2 linked regions of the Shinella zoogloeoides genome follow. The protein of the gene in region 2 interacts with the protein of the main gene of each other region in a pairwise test. Links are inferred from orthologs where the notes say so. Each region holds a gene or a part of one and is shown on either strand. Other genes may lie near its edges.

Region 1 (3,217 bases), 2.5 Mb from region 2 along the record:
GGCAAGGATCGCCTCCTGGCTCGCCGGATTGCGCGTCGCGCCGATCGAGCGACGCGCGGGGCTGGTGTCTGCTTCTGACATGTCGTCTTCCTTTTTTTCGCTTGTAGCACGAACGGCACTTGAACGGAACGTTTCGTTTCTATATAAACGAAACGTTCCGTTCTATAAAGGATCCTCCCATGACCAACACCTCCCCCGTCCGCAAGCTCTCCAAGCCGCATCTCGCCCTCGTCACGCTGCTGCCCGTCTATCCCCTGATCACCGCCATCCTCTACGTCGTGCTGCCGCTGACGGAGGGCTGGACGATCTGGCAGCGGACGGCCGTCATCACGCCGGTCATGGTTTTCGCCATGGTCTTCGTCGTCTCGCCCTTCGTGCAGAAGCGGTTCTCGGGCTTCATCCTGCGCGCCAAATGAAAAAGCCGGGGTCTTTCGACCCCGGCCTGTTTTCGTTCCGGCGGTGACGTTCAGGCGGCCGGCTGCTTCGTCTTGCGCAGATAGGGCAGGACCGTATCGAAGGCGCCGAAGCGCGCGATGGCGTCCTCGTTGGAAACGGCGGCGGTGATGATGACGTCGTCGCCCTGCTGCCAGTTGGCGGGCGTCGCCACCTGATGCTTGCTGGTGAGCTGGATCGAATCGATCGCCCGCAGGATCTCCGCGAAGTTGCGGCCCGTCGTCATCGGATAGGTGAGGATCAGCTTGATCTTCTTGTCCGGGCCGATGACGAAGACCGAGCGCACGGTGGCGTTGTCGGCCGGCGTGCGGCCCTCGGAGCTTTCACCGGCAGCGGCCGGCAGCATGTCGTAGAGCTTGGCGACCTTCAGGTCCTTGTCGCCGATCAGCGGATAGTCGACGTCGAAGCCCGTGGCGGTGCGGATGTCGGCCTTCCACTTGGTGTGGCTGTCGACCGGATCGACCGAAATTCCGATGATCTTGACGCCGCGCTTGCGGAACTCACCCTCGATGCCGGCCATGGCGCCGAGCTCGGTGGTGCAGACCGGGGTGAAGTTCTTGGGGTGCGAGAAGAGCACGGCCCAGCCGTCGCCGATCCAGTCATGGAAATCGATCGTGCCGGCGGTGGTTTCGGCGCTGAAGTCCGGAGCGATGTCGTTGATACGCAGGCTCATGGTATCGTCCTCTTTGTCGTGCGGGATCGCGGGCAAGCCGCCCGCGGGAAATGGTCCGGCCGGTAGATAAACCGAAAAATCCACCTTGCATATAGCCGTGCGCTGCCGGCGCGAGGCCGGGGACGAGCGCAACTTTGCGCCGATTCCGTCCGCAGGAAGACGGCTTTCGGCCTCTCTCCGCCGGCACGCCAAACCGTTCTCCAAAGATGCCGTGCGGCGGAAAGGCGATTTTATTTGTTCCTGTGGGCAAAAACGGCCGTCAGCCGTCGATTTCGGCGCGCCCGCTGGTGAGATCCACGATCAGCCGGCCGATTTCCTCCGCCTTTTCCGAGGGCACGCGGAAGGACAGGCGGGCGCCCGTATCGTGATAGGTCTCGTCGTCCATTACCAGCCCGGCGGCAGCGCCGAGCCGCGCCTTGACGAGCGCCAGATCGGAAAACCCGAGCGAGACGGTGAGCGCGACCCGCTCGACATATTCGGTTTTCGCGGCGGCGCGCAGGCAAAGCGCGGCCGTGCCGCCATAGGCGCGGATGAGCCCGCCGCTGCCCAGAAGAATTCCGCCGAACCAGCGGGTGACGACGACCAGCGTGCGGTCGAGCGCCTGGCCGTCGATGGCCTGGAGGATCGGCTTGCCCGCGGTGCCGCTCGGCTCGCCGTCATCGTTGAAGCGATAGGCCTGGCCGATGCGCCAGGCCCAGCAATTGTGGTTCGCGGCGGCATCCGACACCTCCGCCAGCCGGGCCCTCGCCTCCGCCTCGCTGTCGACCGGGCAGGCGATCGCGCGGAACCGGCTCTTGCGGATCTCCTGCTCGAACTGTTCGGTGCGGTCCAGCGTGTACAAGGCTCATTTCCAAGGCGGTTTGCGGGTGGATCTAACCCGTCTCGTACCCTTTCGGCCCCCGGCGCTTCAAGAGACGAATAGAACACCAATTTTATAGACTATTGACACATGCCACGATTTCGCCATGATGTTGACCGGAACCAACAACGACGGAGACGGTGGCATGATGTATCTCGGTGGCGTGACGCTCGGCTACTTCAACCTCTATCCGGTCGGCTTCCAGCCGAAGACCGAGGACACGGACCGCGACGAGGCGCGGGGCACTGCCACGGAAGACAGGCTCCCGCTCGAAGGCAGCCGGCTCTCCTCCTCCCGCCGCCCGGTGCAATGGCCGCTGCACGTCTTCTTCTGACGCTCTACCGAAAATCACCGATGATTTCTTGCAATCCGCCGGCTTTCACCGGCGGAAAGCTCAGAACGAGATAATGGCGTCGACGCCGAGGCCGCGGATTTCGCCCTTGGGTCTTGCGGCCGGATCGGTGCCCGGCCGTGGGGCAAGGCCGACGGTCTTCACCCCGCCCGGCGCAAGATGGAACCAGTTGTCCGACGGCACGAAGCCCTCGGCCTCGATGACGACGGACTGGGCGAGGCGGTCGGCCGACAGGTCCAGCAACCAATCCTCCCCGACCTGGCGAAGTCCTGCCGTCACGACGGCGGGGACCATCGCCGCGGGGCGGCCGCGCGGGAAATGGAAGGCTTCTGCCATCACCGTCCCATCCGCCTCAGCAAGCCTGCCGACCGTCACGTCATGGGCGGGCGGGCCGAAGCGGAAGGCATAGGTCGTGTCGAAGAAGGCGCCGAAGAGATCGGTCGCCGGCAGCGTCAGCGCCGCATGCGGGCCGAGCGCAAACTCCCTCCGGCCGGAAACCACCGGCTGGCGGCCATGGCGCAGGCAGGAAAGTTCCAGCGTCACGCGCCGTTCGGTCGCGCCGTCATTGAGGACATGCACGTCGAGCCCGTTCGTGCCCTCGTCGGTGAGCACGATCTGCATCGGGCGGAAGGCGCGGCGCAGCGCGTGCCAGGCGGATTTCGGCAGGCCGGTCGCATCGACCACGCCCCAGCCGGCACCGGGCAGAAGATCCTGGAAGGCCCAGACCAGCGCGCCGTTGCAGGTGGCGTGCGGGCGGCGCCATTCGGCGAAGGTCGCCTCCATCACCTCGCCGACGGCGGCGCGGGAGAGATCGAGATAGCGGGCCGGGTCCTCGCGGCGCAGGCGGGCCGGATCCTCGCCGTAGAGGAGGCCGAGATAG
Region 2 (3,501 bases):
GAGCACCCGGTCGCCGAGCCCGCCGACGGGCGCCTTGTCCTTGCGCGCGCCGCCCGACTGGCGGATCAGCACGGCGGGCGCGACGCCGGCATCGTCGAGCCATTCCGCCGGGCGGCCGATCAGTTCGCCGTCGACGTCGCGCGTCGTGATGTCGAGCACGGCGACGGGGGGCAGGGCGCCGGGGCGAACGAGCGACTTGCGGCGCTTTTCCAAGAGTCCGTCTTCCTCGAAGGACTTCAGCAGCGCCTTCAACTCGACGCGCGCCTCGCCTTTCAGGCCGAACGCCTTGGAAATCTCGCGCTTGGACGCCTGTTCCGGATGATCCGCGATGAAGCGCAGCAGCACGTCGCGCGGCGGGACGACACCGTGGATGATCGGGCTATTGTCTGCCGGCGGCAGGTCACGATCCGCGCGGCCGGGCCGCTTGGAGTGTCCTGCCCGGCCGCGTGGTTCTCTTGTCATGCCGTCAGGCCTTCTTTGCCTTGGATGCGGTTTTCGGTTTCGCCGCGGCTTTCGCCTTCGGTTTCGTCGCCTTGGCGTCGTCCGACTTGGCGGCCTTGGTGGTCTTCGCCGCTTTCGCCTTGCCCTTGGTCGGCGTCTTGCCGGCCTTGTCGGCGATCAGAACGAGCGCTTCCTCCATCGTGACGCTGTCGGCGGCCTTGCCCTTCGGCAGGGTCGCATTGACCTTGCCCCAGTTCACATAGGGACCGTACTTGCCGTCCCGCACCGTGATCGGGCCGCCGTCCGGATGATCGCCGAGCGTCTTCAGCGCGGCCGGCGTGCCGCGCGAGCGTCCGCCCGGTCCCTTCGACTGCTTGTCGGCAATCACGGTCACGGCCCGGTTGAGGCCGATCGAGAACACGTCCTCGACGGTTTCGAGATTAGCGTAGCCGCCGTCATGCAGCAGGAACGGCCCGTAGCGGCCGATGCCGGCGGAGATCATCTTGCCGCTTTCCGGATGCTGGCCGATGTCGCGCGGCAGCGAGAGCAGGGCGAGCGCCTTCTCATGGTCGATGCTTGCCGGCGTCCAGCCCTTGGGCAGGCTGGCGCGCTTGGCCTCCTTGCCGTCGCCGCGCTGGACATAGGGGCCGAAGCGGCCGGAGCGCAGGGTGATCTCTTCGCCCGTATGCGGGTCCTTGCCGAGGCTCTGCGGCTCGTTCGAGGCGGCGGCCTCCGCATCCGAGCCGTTGTCGGCGGAAAGCTGGCGGGTGAAGTTGCATTCCGGATAGTTCGAGCAGCCGACGAAGGCGCCGAACTTGCCGAGTTTCAGCGACAGCTTTCCGGTGCCGCAGACCTGGCAGACGCGCGGATCGCTGCCGTCTTCCCGCTTGGGGAAGACGAGCGGCGCGAGTTCCTCGTTGAGCGCGTCGAGCACGTTGGTGACGCGCAGTTCCTTGGTGTCCTCGATCTGGGAGAAGAAATCCTTCCAGAAGTCGCGCAGAACCTGCTTCCAGTCGAGTTCGCCGGCCGAGATCTTGTCGAGCTTTTCCTCGAGATCCGCCGTGAAGTCGTATTCGACATAGCGGGTGAAGAAGCTTTCGAGGAAGGCCGTGACGAGCCGGCCCTTGGCTTCCGGGATAAGCTTGCGCTTGTCGATGGTGATGTATTCGCGATCGCGCAGCGTGGCGAGCGTCGCGGCATAGGTCGACGGGCGGCCGATGCCGAGCTCTTCCATCTTCTTGATGAGCGAGGCTTCGGAATAGCGCGGCGGCGGCTCGGTGAAGTGCTGCGTGGCATTCACCTTCTGCTTGGCGACCGCTTCGTTGGCGTTGATTTCCGGCAGGCGGCCGTCCTCGTCACCGTCGTCGGACTGTTCGCCGTCTTCCTTCTGGTCCGTATAGGCGGCAATGAAGCCGTCGAAGCGGATGACCGAGCCGGTGGCGCGCAGGCCCGCCCTGTCCTTGCCGTTTGCCGCCTCGATCTCGACCGTCGTGCGCTCGATTTCGGCAGAAGCCATCTGGCTGGCGATGCCGCGCTTCCAGACGAGGTCGTAGAGCCGCAGCTGGTCCGGATCGAGATAGCGCTTCACCTGGTCGGGCGTGCGGTCGAAGGAAGTCGGGCGGATCGCCTCGTGCGCTTCCTGGGCGTTCTTCGCCTTGGTGGAATAGAGGCGGGGCTTTTCCGGCACGTAGCGCGCGCCGAACTGTTCGGCGACGGCGCGGCGGGCCGCGTCGATCGCCTCGGGCGCCATCTGCACGCCGTCGGTACGCATATAGGTGATGAGACCCACCGTCTCGCCGCCGATGTCGATGCCCTCATAGAGCTTCTGCGCGACCTGCATGGTGCGCGAGGCGGAGAAGCCGAGCTTGGACGAGGCCGCCTGCTGCAGGGTGGAGGTCGTGAAAGGCGGCGACGGGTTGCGCCTGGTCGGCTTGGCCTCGACGCTTTCGACGCGATAGGAAGCGCCGTCGAGCAGCGTCTTCAGGCGGTTCGCCTCCTCGCCGTTGCCGATCGCCTTCGGCGCCAGGCGCTTGCCGTCGGCCGAGACGAGGCGGGCCTCGAACTCATCGCCGCGCGGGGTCTTCAGCAGGGCGGAAAGGTTCCAGTATTCCTCCGAGACGAAACGCTCGATTTCCGCTTCCCGGTCGCAGACGAGGCGCAGCGAAACCGACTGCACGCGGCCGGCCGAGCGGGCGCCCGGCAGCTTGCGCCAGAGCACCGGCGACAGGTTGAAGCCGACGAGATAGTCGAGCGCACGGCGGGCGAGATAGGCATCGACCAGCGCGATGTCTATGTCGCGTGGATTGCGCATGGCATCGAGCACCGCCGACTTGGTGATGGCGTTGAAGACGACGCGCTGGACCGGCTTGTCGCCGAGCACCTTCTTCTTCTTGAGCACATCCAGAACATGCCAGGAGATCGCTTCACCCTCGCGATCCGGGTCGGTTGCGAGAATGAGGCCGTCGGAGGATTTCACCGCGTCGGCGATATCCTTGATGCGCTTGGCCGAGGCGCTGTCCACTTCCCAGGACATTTCGAAGTCTTCGTCCGGACGAACGGAACCGTCTTTGGCCGGCAGGTCGCGGATATGCCCGAAGGAGGCGAGCACCTTGTAGCCGGGGCCAAGATATTTGTTGATCGTCTTGGCCTTGGCAGGCGATTCCACAACTACAACATTCATCGTCATTTCTCTGATACCGGGTGCCGCGCGGTTGGATGGGCGGCGAAAGAGGGGCGTTCTGCGCCGAAAAGTCGTGTTTCGACATGAACAGGGAAAGCGTTCGGGTCAAGAGGTAGGGGTGAAATAAGTGGATACAACGCGATACAACCAAAAAGAGCTAAATTAATGGATGCACTTATTGGTGCAATTGACATATGATAAAATACAACCAAAGAGAGTGAATTGGGTTGTTGCAATTATAAATAATCGTTGTATCGTCTTTGGGGTACAGGAATCACAACTTGCGGATGATTCCAAGTCATGGATGCAACGGGGAAGCCATGAACCCAAAACCAACCAAGCCCGCCCTTCCGCCACACACGGCCGAAGAGAACATTGCC

What was found.
Region 1: the proteins of topA (region 2) and Q9316_RS19360 interact in binary tests that used the Escherichia coli proteins (3 or more experiments, as listed by UniProt). The link is inferred for Shinella zoogloeoides from one-to-one orthologs.

What each region holds. Positions count from the first base shown.
Region 1 is NZ_CP132311.1:3,755,284-3,758,500, reverse strand. Bases 177-3,077 are described here. They hold Q9316_RS19360 (IMPACT family protein), read right to left. Parts: upstream 1,968-3,077; coding sequence 1,386-1,967; downstream 177-1,385. Other genes in these bases: Q9316_RS19350 (glycosyl hydrolase 2 galactose-binding domain-containing protein), read right to left, coding at 2,380-3,077; Q9316_RS19355 (hypothetical protein), read left to right, coding at 2,131-2,319; Q9316_RS19365 (peroxiredoxin), read right to left, coding at 467-1,126; Q9316_RS19370 (hypothetical protein), read left to right, coding at 180-416. Outside these bases: Q9316_RS19375 (TetR/AcrR family transcriptional regulator), read right to left, coding at 1-81; more of Q9316_RS19350, read right to left, coding at 3,078-3,217.
Region 2 is NZ_CP132311.1:1,276,909-1,280,409, forward strand. The notes cover bases 267-3,451. They hold topA (type I DNA topoisomerase), read right to left. Parts: upstream 3,122-3,451; coding sequence 467-3,121; downstream 267-466. Other genes in these bases: rnr (ribonuclease R), read right to left, coding at 267-462; Q9316_RS07265 (hypothetical protein), read left to right, coding at 3,442-3,451. In the rest of the region: more of rnr, read right to left, coding at 1-266; more of Q9316_RS07265, read left to right, coding at 3,452-3,501. UniProt on the Escherichia coli protein: Releases the supercoiling and torsional tension of DNA, which is introduced during the DNA replication and transcription, by transiently cleaving and rejoining one strand of the DNA duplex.